Regions from separate parts of the Streptomyces sp. NPDC088785 genome, predicted to be linked through region 3. Evidence: riboswitches for the same ligand, from Rfam matches in the RefSeq annotation. Region 3 holds a riboswitch; each other region holds the start of a gene.

Region 1 (4,442 bases), on a different contig from region 3:
CCCTGCGGTCCTGGATGGACCGCAGGGACCACAGGTCGAGCATCACGCAGTCGTACCGGTCGGCGATGGCCCGCACGTGCATGTTGTAGGTGGCGATCTTGCCGCGCAGGTGCTTGAGGACGGCGACGTCACGGGTGTCGAAGCCGGTGGCGACCAGCACGGTGCCGGCGGCGCCGGAGAGCCGGGCCACGGCCTTCTCGAAGCGCTCGGCCACGTCGTCCGGGTCGGTGCCGGGACGGATGATGTCGTTGCCGCCCGCGACGAAGGACACCAGGTCGGGAGCGAGTTCGAGGGCGCGCGGGAGCTGGTCCTCGACGACCTGGTCGAGGAGCTTGCCGCGCACGGCGAGGTTCGCGTAGCGGAAGGTGTCCTCGGGCGCACGGTCGTCCAGGAGGACGGCGAGCCGGTCGGCCCAGCCGACGAAGGTCCCGCCGGGGCCGGGGTCCCCGACGCCCTCGGTGAAGCTGTCCCCCATCGCCGCGTAGGAACGGATCAGGCCGCCGTCCTGCGCGTGCGTCGCGTGGGCCGGGGTCGGTGCGTCCGTGAGTGCTCTCGATTCGTTTGCCACGACCACACATCTTTCACCCCGGCGTGTGACCTACGCGACCGTAACCAGGGGTTGACGAGTGGTGACAAACCACACCCGGCCCCCAGGGAATATCTGGGGGCCGGGTGTGGCGCACGGGGCGTACGGGGCGTGCCGTGGGTCAGCCGGTGACGCCGTGGCCGCGCAGGTAGGCGACCGGGTCGACGTCCGAGCCGTAGTTCGGGGTCGTGCGGATCTCGAAGTGCAGGTGCGGTCCGGTCACGTTGCCGGTCGCGCCGGACAGGCCGATCCGGGCGCCGGCCGTGACCGTCTGCCCCGCGGAGACGCCGACCGAGGACAGGTGGGCGTACTGGGAGTAGTAGCCGTCGGCGTTCTCGATGACGATCTGGTTGCCGTACGCGCCGCCGTCGCCCGCGGAGACCACGGTGCCGTTCGCGACGGCCTTGACCGGGGTGCCGGTGGGCACGACGAAGTCGGTGCCGGTGTGGTAGCCGCTGGACCACATGGCGCCGTTCGCGTGGTACGGCGTGCCGGCGGAGCCCTCGACGGGCATCGCGTAACCGCCGCCGGTGGTGGCGCTCGCCGGGGTGGCCGAGCCGCCCGCGCCGCCGAGGGTGAGCTTCGTGCCGGCCTTGATCAGGGACGCGTCGGCGCCGATGACGCTCCTGTTGTCCTGGTAGAGCCGCTTCCAGCCGCCCTCGACGTGCCGGTTCTGGGCGATCTTCGCGAGGGTGTCGCCGGACTTCACGGTGTACGTGGCCGGCGCGGCCCCGGCGGAGTCCGCGGCCTGCGCCCCGGTGGCACCGATGAGGGGCAGCGCGAGGGCGGCGCCCGAGACGGTGGTGAGGGCGGCGGCGCGGGTGGCGCGGCGGGTCTTCGGACGGCGGTGCTTCGCCTGTGCGGACATGGCGCTTTTCCTCTCCGTCGCCTGCGGGGTGAGCTGTCGGGTTCGGACGGGAGATGTCCGGCCGGATCCCGGGAAGGAGTCCGGCTGCACCCCGAGCCACGTCGGGAATTCCCTCGGCGGCGTACTGCCTGTGGGTCCCCCGCTCCTGCCGTCACGGGTTGTGGTGGGAACTCCGGGCGGCGGCAGGATTCGGCGTTCCGTCCGGTGTGATGGGTGACCGTAGGACAGGAATACGGGCCGCGACAAACAGCGCATTCGCCTTTCGGGATTCTGGTTGATCGTTTACGGGATTCCGCTGTGACCCTCTGTCGATGCCGCGCCTTTACCGGCGCCAATTCCTCCGGGAATTCCGCTCCCCGGCGATCGGGAGATCAACCACGCACCGTCACCGATATGAGCCCGCTCACGCACACGTACACAATCTTCCCCCACGTACGGATACTTGGTACTTAAAGGGGCAAAACAGACGGATGGTTGCCCGGGGAATCCATGTCGTATCGTCGGGTGCAGGCCCACCGGCGAGCGGCGCCGGCGCGCCCGATGCGGAGGAGCCCCACGTGACGCAGCACGCCCCGTCCACCGAGCCCGAACTGACCGCCGTGCGCAACTTCCGCGACGTGGGCGGCCTTCCGACCGTGGACGGCGGCCGCGTACGGCCCGGCGTGCTCTTCCGCAGCGGCCACCTCGCGCACGCCACCGCCGAGGACGCCGCGTTCCTGGCCTCCCTCGGGCTGCACACCGTCTTCGACTTCCGCAACGCGGCGGACCAGAAGCTGGAGGGCGCCGACGTCGAGCTGCCCGGCGTGCGCAACGTGAACCTGCCGCTGTCCGACCCGGCCGACGGCGCCGAGTTCTGGAAGATGGTGCGCGACGGCGACACCGACCAGCTGCGCGGGCTGCTCTCCGACGGGCGCGGCGCGCAGCGCATGATCACCTCGTATCGGAGCATCATCGGCGACCGCACCGCCGAGCACAGCCGGGTGCTGCACGCGATGGCCGACGACAGCACGCCGGCCCTGATGCACTGCGCGGCCGGCAAGGACCGTGCGGGCCTGTCCATCGCCGTGACGCTGCTCGCCGTCGGCGTCGAGCGGGACGCCATCGAGGCGGACTACCTGAAGTCGAACGAGCGGCACCGCCGCTACCGGGTCCGCCGCAACGGCACCGGCGCGGACGACGCCTACTCGGCCGAGGTGATGGAGCTGCTCGCGCCGCTCTTCGACGCCCGCGCCGAGTACCTGCACGCGGCCTTCGAGACCATCGAGCAGACGTGGGGCACCACGGACCGCTACTTCACGGAGGGGCTGCGGCTCGACGCGGCCGCCCGCGACCGGCTGCGCGAGCGCCTCGTCGACTGATCGGCGGCGCGGGGCCCCGTCAGCGGCTGCCGCCGAGCGTGAACAGCAGGTAGACGAACGCGGCGAAGGCGTGTCCCACGAAGACGTAGATCAGGACGCGCACCCAGATGCCGCGCGGCAGCTTGTCCTCGATGTCGCGGCCGCCCGGCCGTTCTGCGTCGCTCATGACATGCCTCCCAGGCACAGTGCGGTCGTCGGGCTCTGGAGCAGGGTGTGGACGAAGAGCAGGTCGGACCCGCCGCTGTCCGCGGCCGCGATGCGGTGCGGGGTGAGCGAGTCGAAGTGGGCGCTGTCCCCAGGACCGAGCCGGTGGGTCGTGTCCCCCAGGCGCAGCCGCAGCCGCCCTTCGAGGACGTAGAGCCACTCCTCACCGGGGTGGACGCGCACGATGTCGCCCTGCGCGCCGTACGGGACGTGCACGCGCAGGGCCTGCATGCCGCGCCCGGAGGCGCCGGCCTGGACGTAGGTCCAGCCGCCCGCCTCGGTGGCCTCCATGGTTCCGGCGCGCACGACGGCGTCGCGATCGGCGGGGGCCTCGCCGAGGAGTTCGGAGACCGTCGTACCGTAGGTGCGGGCGAGTGCGAGCAGCATCGGCAGCGAGGGCTGGCGCTGGCCGGTCTCCAGCCGGGAGAGATGGGCCGGTGACAGGCCGGCCGTGCGGGCCGCGGACTCCAGGGTGAGCGAGGCGCGGCGGCGCAGGGCGCGCAGCTGGGGCGCGACGGCGGGCAGCTCCGGGGGTTCCGGAGCCTCCTCGGGGAGGGCAGGGCTCATACCGTCGATTCAGCCAGAGCCCTGCCCCCGAGGCAAATTTATTGCCCCAGAGGCAAGTCCGCTGCGGCGATCGTGCCCCGGTCCGGTCAGCGGATGGCGACCGCCTGCTTCACCAGGGTCTTCCCGAAGTCCCACATCAGCCCACCACCGCCGTGCGCGTCGTCCATGACGGCGGTGAACGCCTCGACGAACCGCTCGACGTCCGCCTCGTCGATCACGAGCGGCGGGATCAGCTTGATGACCTCCAGGTGGTCCCCGGAGACCTGGGTCAGGATCCGGTGCTTCTGCAACAGCGGCACCACGACCATCTGCGCGAACAGGCCCTTGCGCGCGGCCTGCAACATCGTCCAGCGGCTGCGCAGCTTCAGCGACCGGGGCCTGCCGAACTCGATCCCGATCATCAGGCCGCGTCCGCGGACGTCGCTCAGCAGCTCGTAGCGGTCGATGAGCGCCGCGAGGCGGGTGCGCAGCAGATCCCCCATGGCCCGCGCGTTCGCGACGGTCTCCTCGTCCTCCATCACGGAGAGCACGGCGAGGCCGGCGGCCATGGCCTGCGCGTTGGAGCCGAAGCTCGCCGAGTGGACCAGGACCCGGTCCATGGACGAGTAGACCTTCTTGAAGATCCAGTCCTTGCCGAGCGTTGCGCCGACGGGCACGTAGCCGCCGGAGAGCGCCTTGGCGACGCACACCAGGTCCGGCTCGACGCCCTCGTCGTTCTGGTAGGCGTAGAAGTCGCCGGTGCGGCCGAGGCCGGTCTGCACCTCGTCGGCGATGAGCAACGCCTTGTGCTGGTGCAGGAGTTGCTGCGCGGCGCGCAGGTAGCCGGGCGGCGCCTCGTGCACGCCCTTGCCCTGGATGG
Region 2 (4,442 bases), on a different contig from region 3:
TACTCCAAGCTCATGGAGGAGCGGATCGTCTTCCTCGGGACCCCCGTCGACGACACGTCGGCGAACGATGTGATCGCGCAGCTGATGCACCTCGAGTACACGGCGCCGGAGCGGAGCGTCGCGCTGTACATCAACTCCCCCGGGGGCTCGTTCAGCGCCATGACGGCGATCTACGACACGATGCAGTACGTCAGCTGCCCGGTGGAGACGACCTGCCTGGGGCAGGCCGCGTCCGTCGCCGCGGTGCTGCTGGCCGCGGGGGTGCCGGGTCGCCGGATGGCGCTCCCGGGGGCCCGCGTGGTGCTCGACCAGCCCGCGCTGGCCGAGCCGGCCCAGGGGCAGCCCACCGACCTGGAGATCCAGGCCCGCGAGATGGTGCGCACCCGGGAGCGGCTGGTGGAACTGCTCGCGCGCCACTCGGGCAGGACGGCGGAGCGGATCGGCGCGGACATCGAGCGGGACACGGTGCTCACGGCCCGGCAGGCCCTGGAGTACGGCCTGGTGGACCACGTCGTGCAGAACCGGAAGAACCAGCAGGGCGCGCAGGGCGCGAGGTGAGGCGGCCGTGTATCCACCCGAACTTCCGCCGCTGCCCGCGCTGACCCGCGCCGAGTGCGACCTGGTCGACAGCTATCTGGCCGTGGTCGATCTGCTGGCCCGCATCAATCCGGCGCGCGGCGACGACACCTATCGGGGCCTGCGGGCCGCCCAGGCGCTGGTGGGCCGGGCGGTGGCGCTCCGGGACGCCCTGACGCTGATGCACCAGCGGGGCGAGAGCCGGGTGCACGCGGAGACGCTGGCGCGGGCGCTGCGCGTCCTGGACGGCGAGAGGCGGACACGATCAGTCACATTGCCGCCAGAAAACGCCTCCTGACGAACAGTCGGGGTCACCCGGCGCTCGTCGACGGTCACGCCGTCCGGCCACGGCGGGAAACGGCCCGGAAGGAGTACCCCCGGATGGCGTAGATATGAGTAGACGGCGCGACCGCAAGAGTTGCGCGACCACGGTAGCCGGACCCCGGAATTTTCGGTTCCGTGCCTGGTGCGGGCGTGGTCGGGGGTGGCCGCCGGTTCCCGAAAGCCGCACTGTCCACCTGAACGGGTCAAGCGTGAGGAGCCTCACTTACCGCCGGTTCGACTCGGTTTTCCTGGCAAAGGTGGGTCAAGATCCCTCCGACGACAAGCCCCCGCCGCAGCGGCGGGGCGGTCCGTGCGGACGCCGAGTCCTGCCGCCGCCCGGATGCCAGGTCGACAGGAGTGGATCGGCAGGAGTGGAGGACCCAGGCACGACGGGCCGCCGCAGCACCCGCTGCGAGCGTTCCTTGGGGTGAAGCCGCAGCCGCGGCCGGGCATCTTCGCCAGCCCGAACCCGACAGGTCATCCTTCGCAGGCGGCTGACGAAGGGTTGCGCATGACCGCGCTGAATCGTGTCCCGTCGCTGCTGACCCGGGCCGGTACGGCCTCGGCCCTGACGCTCGCCGTCGCGGGCGCCGGGCTGATGGTCCCCGGCGCCGCGCCCGCGGCGTCAGCCGCCGTGGCCTCGTCCAAGGCCCTCCAGGTCGCGGCGTCGAAGAAGGGCGCGCCGTACAAGTGGGGCGCCTCGGGACCGCACCGGTTCGACTGCTCGGGGCTCACGCTCTACTCGTTCAAGCGGGCGGGCAAGAAGCTGCCCCGCACCGCCGCGCAGCAGTACAACAAGACCCACCATGTCGCCGGGTCCCAGCGCAAACGCGGCGATCTGGTGTTCTTCCACTCGGGCCGGAGCGTCTACCACGTCGGCATCTACGCCGGCAAGGGACGGATCTGGCACTCCCCGAAGACGGGGGCCGTGGTGCGGCTGGAGAAGATCTGGACCAAGAGCGTCTGGTACGGCCGGGTGCGCTGACGCCCGGGACGGACCTGTCCGCGGAGGGTGGCCCGGCGCCGGACCACCCCTCGCCCACCGCCTGCCGCCTGCCGCCCTGGCACGCGGGGCCCTCGCGGTCCCTCGCACGCCCTGCGGTGGCGCGTGCGCGGCGCCCCCGGCGGGCCCGGAAACGCCTCCGAGGGGCCCGGAAGCGGCCGCGTGCCGCCGTGCCGTGCTCTGCCGAGCCGTGCCGTGCCCTGCCGTGCCGCGCGACGTACCGGGCGGGGCCCTTCCCGGTCCGGGCCGCTGCCGAGCGGGACATGTCCGGGGTCGGACGCGTGTCCGGTGTCGGACCGCCGCCGGGCCGACGCCCCACGGGCGCGCCGCGCTCAGCGCGTGGGTGCCTGGTGGACGGCGCCGCCGGGCTCGGACAGGGTGCTCCTCCACGGCAGGGCGATCCACACCGTCTTACCGCCCTCGGCGGTCGGACAGACCGAGAGCCGGCCGCCGCACTCGGCCGCCAGACAGCGGATGATGACCATGCCCCGCCCGTTGTCCTGCTGCACCGCGGCAGGCAGCCGCCGGGGGTAGCGGGGGTGGCTGTCCGTCACACCGATCCGCAGGTGCTCGTCCCGCTCCAGTTCCAGCTCGACGGTGAAGGTGGGGGACTGCCCGCGGGTGTGCTGCACCGCGTTCGTCACGAGTTCCGAGACGATCAGCCGGACGGTGTCCGCCGCGTCGCAGTCCCCCGGCATGCCCCACTCCGTCAGCACGTTGCTCACATACCTCCGGGCCGTGGGGACCGACGCGGGATCGCTCGGCAGCGTGACGGATGCTTCCTGGTGGTCTGCCATGGCGAAGTCGTCCCTTTCCTTTCGGGGCCGCTCGACCGCCCGCCGCGGATGCTTCACTCCCGGGCCCCGGCTACTGCTTCGCGCCAGCGTGCCACTTGGATGCGCTCCCAGGGTGCCGATCCCCCAAGATATGCATATATCTGTCGCCCGAAGCGGTGAACTCTGCGACGGTAGACCGTATTTGGGCGAGCGCGCGCCGGTTCCTCTACCGTCTGCTCAGGAGCCGTCCCCGTACGGGCCGGGAGAGAGCGGCCGTGCGGCCCGAGGGCCAGAGGAGACAGCATGAAGTACGGTCCCGCGGTGCGCCGCCGCAAGCTGGGTGCCGAATTGCGCGCGCTGCGCGTGGGAGCCGGACTCACCAGTGGTGAAGCCGCGCGACTGGTCGGCTGGCACCAGTCGAAAGTGAGCCGGATCGAGACGGGGCGCAGCGGTGTGACGGGCTCGGACGTGCTGCGGCTGCTCGACGCATTCGAGGCGAAAGACCCCCAACTTCGCGAACTCGTCGTGGCGTTGGCGGGGGCCGAGGATGCCGGCGGGCACCATTGGTGGCACGCCTATCGCGGACTTCTGCCGCCGCTGTACCGCGACTTCATCAGCCTGGAATCACAGGCGTGCCGGATCAGGACGCTGGAGACCAGTGTGATGCCGGGGCTGTTGCAGACGCCGGAGTACGCCTACGCGGTGACACGATCCGTTCTCGGTGGCATGCCCGAGCGGCATATCGAGTCGCTGGTGGACGTGCGTCTCGCGCGACAGGCGGTGCTGCACGCGGAGACGCCCCTGCACCTGACGGCCATCCTGGACGAGGCCGTACTCCGCCGCGAAGTGGGCGGAAAAGACATTCTGCAAAGGCAATTGGCACATTTGGCCGAGGTGGCCCAGCTGCCGCATGTCCGGATTCAGGCGCTTCCCTTCTCCGCAGGTGGGCACATCGGTATCACCGGTCCTTTCGTTGTGTTCTCCTTTCCGAACACAACTGATCTGGACGTGGTTGTTCTCGACCATTTGACGAGTAGTCTCTACCTTGAGCGGAAAGACGATCTCACCGCGTACACGGACGCCTTCGAAGCTCTTCTGGGACACGCTCTTCCACCCGAGGACTCACTGAAGTTCATCGCACAGATAGCCGGATAGCCGGACGTGCGGGGGTCGCCGACGCTCCGTCACGCACCGGCACTGCGTCAGGGAGGCACCATGAATGCACTGCCTCGGTACGTTTCCGACAGCATGTCGCTGAGCGGCGCACAGTGGCGGCGCAGCAGCCGCAGCACGGGCGCCAACAACTGTGTGGAGACGGCCCCCTTGCCCTCGGGGCCCGCGGCCGGCCTGCTGGCCGTCCGCGACTCCAAGAACACGGCGGGTCCCGCCGTGCTGTTCGCCCCCTCCGCCTGGGAGGGGTTCATCGGCTCCCTGCGCTGACCGCGCCCCGGGGAGCTGTCCGACTGATCACCCGCACGGCCTCGGCGACCTGTTCGTCGGTGAGGTCGGCGCGGGCGGTCAGCCGCAGCCGTGAGACGCCGTCCGGCACGGACGGCGGACGGAAACAGCCCACCGCCAGTCCCGCCGCCCGGCAGGCCGCGGCCCAGCGCACCGCCCCCTCGGGCGAGGGTGCGCGCACCGAGACCACCGCCGCCTGCGGACGGACGGCCGACAGGCCCTCGGCCACGAGGAGTTGATGCAGCGTCGCCGCGACCTCGCGGGCCCGTGCCGCCCGCCGGGGTTCGCGGCGCAGCAGACGCAGC
Region 3 (4,442 bases):
GGGCCGGCGCCGACTTCGTCGTGCGGGAGCGGGAACTCCTGGAGGCGCTGTGGGAGCGGCGCGCCGCGGCACGGCCGGCCCTCGCCTACGGGGCGCGGCTCGCGGCCCCGGTCCGCCGGCCGCCGGTGTACACGGGCCCGCGGCCGACGCCGGGACCCGCGTACAACCCCTACCGGTACTAGACCCTGCCGCCACCGGGCCGGTCCGGGTGCGGGGCGGCTGCTAGGCGGACGCCTCGGTCAGCCGCGCCAGCTCGGCGTCGGTCAGCTCCAGTTCGGCGACGGCCAGCAGCGCGGGCAGCTGCGCGGCGGTGCGCGCGGAGGCGATCGGCGCGGTGACGGTGGGCCGGGAGGCGAGCCAGGCGAGCGCGACGGTGGCGACCTCGGCGTCGTGCGCCCGGGCGACCTCGTCGAGCGCGGCGAGGACCCGCTGCCCGCGCCCGGTCTCCAGGTAGCCGGCGGCCTTGTCGGCGCGGACGCTGTCGACGCTGACGCCCGGACGGTACTTGCCGGTGAGGAAGCCGGAGGCCAGCGACCAGTACGGGGCCGCGCCCAGGCCGGCGCGCGAGGCGATGTCCTGGCGGGCGCCCTCGTAGGTGTCGCGCGAGACGAGGTTGTAGTGCGGCTGGATGGCCACATAGCGGGCCAGGCCCTCGCGGTCGGAGAAGTCCAGGGACTCCTGGAGCCGCTCCGGCGAGATGTTGGAGACGGCGATGTGCCGCACCTTGCCGGCCTTCACCAGCTCGTCGAGCGCCCCGATGATCTCCTCGACCGGGATCGTCTCGTCGTCGTCGAAGTGCGTGTAGTAGAGGTCGATGTAGTCGGTGTCGAGGCGGCGCAGGGAGGCGTCGGCGGCGGCCTTGATGGTGTCGCCGCGCAGGCCGGGGAAGTCGGGGTGGCGGCCGACCTTGGTCGCGATGACGACGTCGTCGCGCCGCCCGCGCGCCCTGGCCCACTTGCCGATCAGCGTCTCGGACTCGCCGCCCTTGTTGCCCGGGGCCCAGGAGGAGTACGAGTCGGCGGTGTCGATGAAGTTGCCGCCGCCCGCGACGTAGGCGTCGAGCACCTCGAAGCTGGCGGCCTCGTCGGCGGTGAAGCCGAAGACGTTGCCGCCGAGGCAGAGCGGGAAGACGTCGAGACCGGAGGGGCCGAGGGGGCGCAGAACGGAAGAAGTCATGCCGTGCTTCAACGCCGTTGCGGAGCACGTCATTCCGTGCGCGGGCCGGTCCGCGCCTCAAGGGCAGGCAAAACCGGCGGCCCTGGCGTCGGGGGGTTGCCGCCAGGACCGCCGGAGCCCGCGTACCGGCGGGCCGGTGGCTCAGGGAGTGAGGCCCCGCTCGCGCAGCCAGGCGGCCGGGTCGATGCCGGTGGCGTCGCCGCCGGGGTGGACCTCCAGGTGGAGGTGGGGGCCGGTGACGTTGCCGGTGGCGCCGACGCGGCCGATGACATCGCCGGTGGAGACCTTCTGGCCGGCGCTGACGTTGAGCGACGACTGGTGGCAGAACCACAGCTCGGTGCCGTCGTCGAGGGTGATGATCGTGCGGTAGCCGTACGCGCCCGCCCAGCCCGCCTCCGTGACGGTGCCGGAGTGGACGGCGTGGATCGGGGTACCCGTGGGAGCGGCGAAGTCCAGGCCCGTGTGGTAGCCGGAGGACCACATGGCGCCGGGCTGTCCGAAGGTGCCGGTGAGCGTGTAGGAGGCGACGGGGAGCTTGTAGCTCTTGGCCAGCTCGGCGAGGCGCTCGGCCTCGGCTCTCTTCCGGGCCTCCTCCGCCGCCTTCTTCTTCTCGGCGGCCTGCTTCTTGTCGGCCGCCTCCTGCTTGGCGGCGGCCTCGTCGGCGGCCTGCTGCGCGGCTGCCTCCTCGGCGGCCCGCTGCGCGGCGGCGTCGGCGGCGTCCTGCTGGGTCTCGGCCTGGGCCAGGATCCGGGTGCGCAGCGCCTCGCCCGCGTCCGACGTGCCGTTGCCGACCGTGGTGAGCGGGGTGGCGGCGGTGTCGGAGCCGCCGGAGCCGCCGGAGCCGCCGGAGTCGCCGGACTGCGCGGAGCCGCCGGATATGAGCGCGCCGACGCCCGGCAGCGAAGCGGCCTCGGGCAGCGAGTCCTTGACGGACGACAGGTCGGGCAGGGAGAGGTGGACGGCGGGCTTGCCGCCCTGCGCGGTGGCGATGCCGCCCGCGCCGACGGCGGCGATCACGCCGACGCCGAGGACGGTGGAGCTGCGCGCGAGCCCTCCGCGCTGCCGGGCCACGCGGTGCCGCCCGCGGACGGGGCGGACGGAGTCCTCGGTGGGGTTCCATTCCTCCCAGGTCTCGCTCCGGGGGCCGAACGCGTCGTTCGACGGATCCTTCGACGAGGAGAACTCGGGGGCAGGCCGGTTCGACGCCACGGGGGCGCTCTCCTTTCCTTCCTTCTCGCCTACCGGGTTAGCTGACGGGTTCGGAGCAGGAAGGTCTCCTACGGGCATACGAAGATGCCCGATTCACCCCAAGTTGGTGGTTCCCCGGCTCCCTTGCGGGATTAAGCGCGTGCGCGCGGAGCCGTCGCTGGTGACGGCTGGGACGACCGCGCTGCGTTATCGAACGTTAATAGACAGCCGACAGTAATTCCAAGCTGTTCCTACTGATCGTTCACGCCTTTGGCCAGGATTTAACGGGTCAAGAACGGCTATAACCGCCCGACTTGGCCGACGACGGTAACCGGCCACCTTTCTGATGGTTCGTCAATTGTTATGGGCGGTGTCTGCGCAGCGTCACGGCCGCCGGACCGCGAGCAGCGCCATGTCGTCCGTCGCGCCGCCGCCGGTGTGCGCGCGCACCTCCGCGGCGAGCGACAGGAGCAGCTCGTCGGGCCCGGGGAAGATCCGCCCGGACAGCCGGTCCGCCGGATCGTAGAAGACGCCCGCGGCGTCCCGCGCCTCGGACAGCCCGTCGGTGTACAGCAGCAGGGTGGCCCCGGCCGGGAACGGGGCCTCGGCGACCCGGTCCGGCCAGGACCCGAGCTCGCCCATGCCGAGCGGCAGCGCCCCCACGCCGTCGACGACCGGGATCATCCGGACGGTGCCGTCGCCGAGCAGCAGGATCGGCTCGGGGTGGCCGCGGTTGACGATGCGGACGCGGGAGTCGCCGTGCGGGATCTCGGCGAGCACGGCGGTGGTGAAGCCCTCGAAGTCGTCGATGCCGTCGCGCCGGGTGCCCTCGCGGGCCAGCGCCCGCTCCAGGCGCAGGGCGACCGCCTCCAGGCTGCCCTCCTGCTCGGCGGCCTCCCGGAACGCCCCGATGACCACGGCGACCGCCGAGACCGCGCCCATGCCCTTGCCGCGCACGTCCCCCACGACGATGCGCACGCCGAACGGGGTGTCCTGGACGGCGTACAGGTCGCCGCCGATGAAGGCACCGGCCTGCGCGGCCTCGTAGCGCGCGGCGATGGCGAGCCCGCCGATCCGGCCGGCCGGTTCGGGCAGCACGGCGAACTGGGCGGCCTGGGCGATCCGCCGGGCCGAGTCCAGCTGCTCGTTCCCGCGCCGCACGATCCGGTTGATGAAGCAGGCGAGCACGCAGACGGTGGCCACGGTCGCCATCTCGGTGACGATGTCGGTGCCGACCCGCTGGGTGTACCGGAAATGGACGACGAGGATCGCCAGGATCGACCCGATCCCGGCCAGGACCGTGCTCCGCAGCGAGAAGAACGGGGCGCTGACCAGGGGAGCCGCGCTGAACAGCGGAGCCCCGGAGAAGCCGGAGGGGGTCACGTACTCGTAGCAGGCACCGCCGAGGATCAGCAGGACCGGCAGCGCCCGCAGGAACCACCGGGTGCCGCTGCTCTCCGCCACCGATCTGTGCCGCCCTGCGCGCTTCCCCACCGCTCGTCTCCTGCCACGTCCGCGCCCGGTTTACGGCGTCTCGTCAAGGGTTCCCGGGGAGCGCGGCGGCGGCGACCTGGTGTGGGCCGTACGGGTGGCGGGCGCACGAAAACGACCGAGGCCGGAATCTCGATGAGATTCCGGCCTCGGCCTTCAGTAGCGGGGACAGGATTTGAACCTGCGACCTCTGGGTTATGAGCCCAGCGAGCTACCGAGCTGCTCCACCCCGCGTCGGTGAACCTGACTCTACGCCATGGTGGACGCGGAACGCCAATCCGTCAGGCGGCGGTGGCGTGGGTCAGGGTCTCCCAGGCCACGAAGAGGTCGTCGGTGCCCTCGGGCCGCTCCTCGCGGGTCAGCCGCACGGTCTGCGGGAGGTCCATCTTCAGGCGCCCGCGCAGATGGCCGAGGCCGATCTCGGTGTCGGGCCCCATGTCCCGCTGCACCCTGCCGCCGCACAGCCAGGCCGGGGCGGTGGCGCCGAGCTGGTACTTGGAGTGGAACTCCAGCGCGGCCCGCAGCCGGTCCTTCACCTCGCCGTACAGGTCGACGCCCTGGTGCCAGGCGGTCTCGGCGATGTGCGA
Region 4 (4,442 bases), on a different contig from region 3:
CAGTGGAGCCTGGACGCGCGCAACGGCTACTACGGCGGCCTTCAGTTCTCGCAGGAGATGTGGGAGGAGTACGGCGGTCTCGACTACGCCCCGCGCGCCGACCAGGCCAGCCGCTCGCAGCAGATAGCCGTCGCCGAGAAGGTCCTCGACGCCAAGGGGCCGAGCGCCTGGCCGAGCTGCTCGGCCACCGCCGGCCTGGCGCAGGGCGCCGGCTCGGCGGACGTCGACCCGGGCGCGAGTGCCACCCCCAAGGCCCCCGGCGACGGCGGTGCGACGGCCGGGACGGACTCCGGCTCGGACTCCGGCTCGGACTCGGGTTCGAACTCCGGCGCGGACGCGGACGCGAGTGCGGATCCGGGAGACAAGAATCACGACGGATCCGGCGCATCGGACAAGGTGTCGGACAAGGCGTCGGACGATGCCACGGACGGCGCGTCGGACGCGGCGTCGGACGGCCCGTCCGACGGCCCGTCGGCGGACGACTCCGCCGCTACCTCGGGTAACAGCGAGGAGGGCGGGGCGAGTGACGCCGCGTCGGCTCCGTCCGGCACCGCCTCGCCGGACTCCCCGGACACCGCCGCCGACGACTCCACCGCCCCCGCCGACGCCTCCGCGGGCGGCCGGCACCGGGGCGACCGCGCCACCGACGACGGCGCCGACTCGCGTACGGGCGACGGCCGTCACGCCTCGCGCGACGAGCGGCGCGACGGCGACGCCTATGTGGTCCGCTCGGGTGACAACCTCTGGGACATCGCCGACGCCCAGAACGTGCCCGGCGGGTGGTCCGCGCTCTACGACGCGAACCAGAAGACGGTCGGTACCGACCCGAACCTCATCCTCCCTGGTCAGAGTCTGGATCTTGGGTCTGAATCGGTCGAAAAGTAGCGGGAGTTACGGGGTCTTTGAGGCCTGTATGTCCGCTTTTGATCGAGTGAGACATGAGTCTCAAAGACCCTGATCGTCTTTGAAATCGGGCGGATCCACTGCTTACGGTCTGACCGCTCGCCACAGCGGGCCCCGACGGACGTCACGCCGAATCCTGCCAACGTCCGTACGGGAACAGTCGACGCGTAAGCGCCGTAGGCAGGAGCGGGGGACCCAGGTAAGCCGCCGTCGAGGGAGACCGAGACGGCTTGGGGTTAAGCCGCGCACAAGGATGCGCGGCCGGGCACTCACTGGCCCGAACCCGACAGCTCACCTCGTAGGCGTCGGTGAGGGGATCTCTCCATGCTGCTTTCCAGCAAGGGCAAGCACCGCCGCCCGTCCAAGGCCGTCCGTGTCGCCACGCTCGCCGGTGTCGCCGGTGCCGCCGTCGCCGTCCCGCTGATGGGCGCCACCTCGGCCTCCGCCGCCTCCGCCTCCGAGTGGGACCAGGTCGCGCAGTGCGAGTCCGGCGGCAACTGGTCGATCAACACGGGCAACGGTTTCTCCGGCGGCCTCCAGTTCTCGCCGTCCACCTGGGCGGCCTACGGCGGCACGCAGTACGCGTCCTCCGCCGCGGGCGCCTCCAAGGCCCAGCAGATCTCGGTCGCCGAGAAGGTCCTCGCCTCGCAGGGCAAGGGCGCCTGGCCGAGCTGCGGCGTGGGCCTCTCGGGCGCCTCCACGGGCAACTCCGCCCCGGCCCCCCAGCAGGACACCCAGCAGTCCCAGCCGCAGCAGCAGCAGCCGCAGCAGAGCCAGCCGCAGCAGCAGAAGTCGACCGAGCAGCACACCGACTCCTCGGCCGCCTCCCGCTCGCAGTCGCGCGACACCGTCACCACCCCCACCGGCCAGAAGGTCGAGAAGGGCGACGGCGAGTACAAGGTCAAGACCGGCGACACCCTCAGCAAGATCGCCGACGCGCACGGCACGGACTGGCAGAAGGTGTTCAAGCTCAACAAGGACATCGTCAAGAACGCCGACCTGATCTTCCCGGGTCAGCAGCTCCACCTGAAGTAGGACCGCGCGGGAGTGCCGCGGGCCCGGCGTCGGCGGACGCCGGGTCACCGGCCGCACCCCCGTCCCCACTCCCCGGTGGGCCGCTCACCTGAGCAGCCCCCGCCCCATGCAGCGGGCGGGGGCTGCTGTCTTTGTTCCGTTAAGAAACATTTCGCTCTGGGCGTTGTCCACTGGCCGGGCGGTCGGATGGCCGATGCCTCGGAGCCGGTTAGGCTCAGAGGGTGCGGGACCGAACCAACCGGCCCCGCACCGTCCGCGTCACATCCCAGAAGGAGATGCTCGTGCCGTCCATCGACGTCGTCGTAGCCCGGGAAATCCTGGACTCCCGAGGCAACCCCACGGTCGAGGTCGAGGTCGGCCTCGACGACGGCAGCACGGGTCGTGCTGCCGTTCCGTCGGGCGCCTCCACCGGTGCCTTCGAGGCCATCGAACTCCGTGACGGTGACCCCAACCGTTACCTCGGCAAGGGCGTCGAGAAGGCCGTCCTCGCCGTCATCGAGCAGATCGGCCCGGAGCTGGTCGGCTACGACGCCACCGAGCAGCGCCTGATCGACCAGGCGATGTTCGACCTGGACGCCACGGACAACAAGGGCTCGCTGGGCGCCAACGCCATCCTCGGCGTCTCGCTCGCCGTCGCGCACGCCGCTTCCGAGGCGTCCGACCTGCCGCTCTTCCGCTACCTGGGCGGTCCGAACGCGCACCTGCTGCCCGTCCCGATGATGAACATCCTGAACGGCGGGTCGCACGCCGACTCCAACGTCGACATCCAGGAGTTCATGATCGCCCCGATCGGCGCGGAGTCCTTCTCCGAGGCCCTGCGCTGGGGCGCCGAGGTCTACCACACCCTCAAGAAGGTGCTGAAGACCAAGGGCCTGTCCACCGGCCTCGGCGACGAGGGCGGCTTCGCCCCGAACCTGGAGTCGAACCGCGCCGCGCTCGACCTCATCCTCGAAGCGATCAAGGAGGCCGGCTACATCCCCGGCCAGCAGATCGCGCTCGCGCTGGACGTCGCCGCCTCCGAGTTCTACAAGGACGGCAAGTACCAGTTCGAGGGCAAGGAGCGCTCGGCGGCCGAGATGACCGAGTACTACGAGGAGCTCGTCTCCGCGTACCCGCTCGTGTCCATCGAGGACCCGCTGTACGAGGACGACTGGGCCGGCTGGCACGTCATCACCGAGAAGCTGGGCGACAAGGTCCAGCTCGTCGGCGACGACCTCTTCGTCACCAACCCGGAGCGCCTGGCCCGCGGCATCGAGGAGAACTCGGCCAACGCCCTGCTCGTCAAGGTCAACCAGATCGGTTCGCTGACCGAGACCCTGGACGCCGTCGAGCTGGCCCAGCGCAACGGCTTCAAGTGCATGATGTCGCACCGCTCCGGCGAGACCGAGGACGTGACGATCGCGGACCTCGCCGTCGCCACGAACTGCGGCCAGATCAAGACCGGCGCCCCGGCCCGCTCCGAGCGCGTCGCCAAGTACAACCAGCTCCTGCGCATCGAGGAGATCCTCGACGACGCCGCGGTCTACGCCGGCCGCAGCGCCTTCCCGCGCTTCAAGGGCTGACCGGCCCCGCGCCTGCTGAGGCAGTAGTTCCGTACGTCCCCGCACTCGGTCCCGTACCGTGTGCGGGGACGTACGCACGTAGACAGCACTGCCGGACGGGGAGGCGGAGGAGCCATGCCGGGAAAGCTCCGAGACAGGGGCCGTGACGACTCGGCCCGCTTCTCCACGGCGACCCGCCTGCGACTGCTCGGCGAGCAGACCGCGGAGCGGGTCTACCGCTCGCAGACCAGGCGCCAGGCGCGCCGCTCCCGGCTGACCGGCCGCGCGGCCCTGCTCGCCCTCGTCGTCTGCACCCTCGTCGTGGCGCTCGCCTACCCGATGCGGCAATACGTCTCCCAGCGCGGCGAGGTCGCGGACCTCCAGCGCCAGCAGCGGCAGGCCGAGGAGCGCGTCGACCGGCTCCGCGACGAGAAGGCGCGCTGGCAGGACGACGCGTACGCCGAGCAGCGGATCCGGGAGCGCCTGCACATGGTGATGCCGGGCGAGACCGGCTACGTGGTGCCCGACGCGCGCGCCACCAGCACCGGCCGCCCGGACCAGAGCCCGGCCGAGCGCGCCTGGTACTCGAACGTCTGGGACGGCGTCGACAAGGCCGACCAGGCAGCCAACTGACACACGAGAGACACCCCAGGAAGTCATGGACACGCCCCCGCCCCAGACCGAGCGCACCGAGCCCACGGACGCCGACATCCACGCGTTCAAGGAGCAGCTCGGCCGCCCGCCGCGCGGCCTGCGCGCCATCGCCCACCGCTGCCCCTGCGGCAACCCGGACGTGGTCGAGACCGCTCCGCGTCTGGAGGACGGCACGCCGTTCCCGACGACGTACTACCTGACGTGCCCCCGCGCGGCCTCCGCCATCGGCACGCTGGAGGCCAACGGCGTCATGAAGGAGATGACGCAGCGGCTGACGACGGACCCGGAGCTGGCGCGCCAGTACCGCGC

What was found. Region 3 has a riboswitch for cyclic di-AMP ahead of ACIP5K_RS10555 (M23 family metallopeptidase). Riboswitches for the same ligand answer to the same signal wherever they lie in the genome.
Region 1: another riboswitch for cyclic di-AMP. It lies ahead of ACIP5K_RS14660 (LysM peptidoglycan-binding domain-containing M23 family metallopeptidase); the one in region 3 lies ahead of ACIP5K_RS10555 (M23 family metallopeptidase).
Region 2: another riboswitch for cyclic di-AMP. It lies ahead of ACIP5K_RS24230 (C40 family peptidase); the one in region 3 lies ahead of ACIP5K_RS10555 (M23 family metallopeptidase).
Region 4: another riboswitch for cyclic di-AMP. It lies ahead of ACIP5K_RS22480 (transglycosylase family protein); the one in region 3 lies ahead of ACIP5K_RS10555 (M23 family metallopeptidase).

The regions. Positions count from the first base shown of each region.
Region 1 covers NZ_JBIVKH010000004.1:144,514-148,955, reverse strand. The annotation lists gene ACIP5K_RS14665 (SGNH/GDSL hydrolase family protein) at 1-496, opposite strand, end outside; gene ACIP5K_RS14660 (LysM peptidoglycan-binding domain-containing M23 family metallopeptidase) at 708-1,454, opposite strand; cyclic di-AMP (ydaO/yuaA leader) riboswitch at 1,460-1,630, opposite strand; gene ACIP5K_RS14655 (tyrosine-protein phosphatase) at 2,012-2,812, shown strand; gene ACIP5K_RS14650 (DUF6126 family protein) at 2,832-2,978, opposite strand; gene ACIP5K_RS14645 (helix-turn-helix domain-containing protein) at 2,975-3,583, opposite strand; gene ACIP5K_RS14640 (aspartate aminotransferase family protein) at 3,670-4,442, opposite strand, start outside.
Region 2 covers NZ_JBIVKH010000009.1:161,868-166,309, reverse strand. The annotation lists gene ACIP5K_RS24240 (ATP-dependent Clp protease proteolytic subunit) at 1-558, shown strand, start outside; gene ACIP5K_RS24235 (hypothetical protein) at 566-874, shown strand; cyclic di-AMP (ydaO/yuaA leader) riboswitch at 1,208-1,408, shown strand; gene ACIP5K_RS24230 (C40 family peptidase) at 1,412-1,885, shown strand; gene ACIP5K_RS24225 (ATP-binding protein) at 2,236-2,700, opposite strand; gene ACIP5K_RS24220 (helix-turn-helix domain-containing protein) at 2,983-3,834, shown strand; gene ACIP5K_RS24215 (DUF397 domain-containing protein) at 3,895-4,119, shown strand; gene ACIP5K_RS24210 (8-amino-7-oxononanoate synthase) at 4,100-4,442, opposite strand, start outside.
Region 3 covers NZ_JBIVKH010000003.1:21,622-26,063, forward strand. The annotation lists gene ACIP5K_RS10545 (PrsW family intramembrane metalloprotease) at 1-182, shown strand, start outside; gene ACIP5K_RS10550 (aldo/keto reductase) at 223-1,176, opposite strand; gene ACIP5K_RS10555 (M23 family metallopeptidase) at 1,318-2,385, opposite strand; cyclic di-AMP (ydaO/yuaA leader) riboswitch at 2,397-2,533, opposite strand; gene ACIP5K_RS10560 (PP2C family protein-serine/threonine phosphatase) at 2,749-3,858, opposite strand; tRNA gene ACIP5K_RS10565 (tRNA-Met) at 4,016-4,089, opposite strand; gene ACIP5K_RS10570 (alginate lyase family protein) at 4,137-4,442, opposite strand, start outside.
Region 4 covers NZ_JBIVKH010000008.1:97,625-102,066, reverse strand. The annotation lists gene ACIP5K_RS22485 (transglycosylase family protein) at 1-885, shown strand, start outside; cyclic di-AMP (ydaO/yuaA leader) riboswitch at 1,066-1,223, shown strand; gene ACIP5K_RS22480 (transglycosylase family protein) at 1,228-1,938, shown strand; gene eno (phosphopyruvate hydratase) at 2,214-3,500, shown strand; gene ACIP5K_RS22470 (septum formation initiator family protein) at 3,615-4,112, shown strand; gene ACIP5K_RS22465 (DUF501 domain-containing protein) at 4,138-4,442, shown strand, end outside.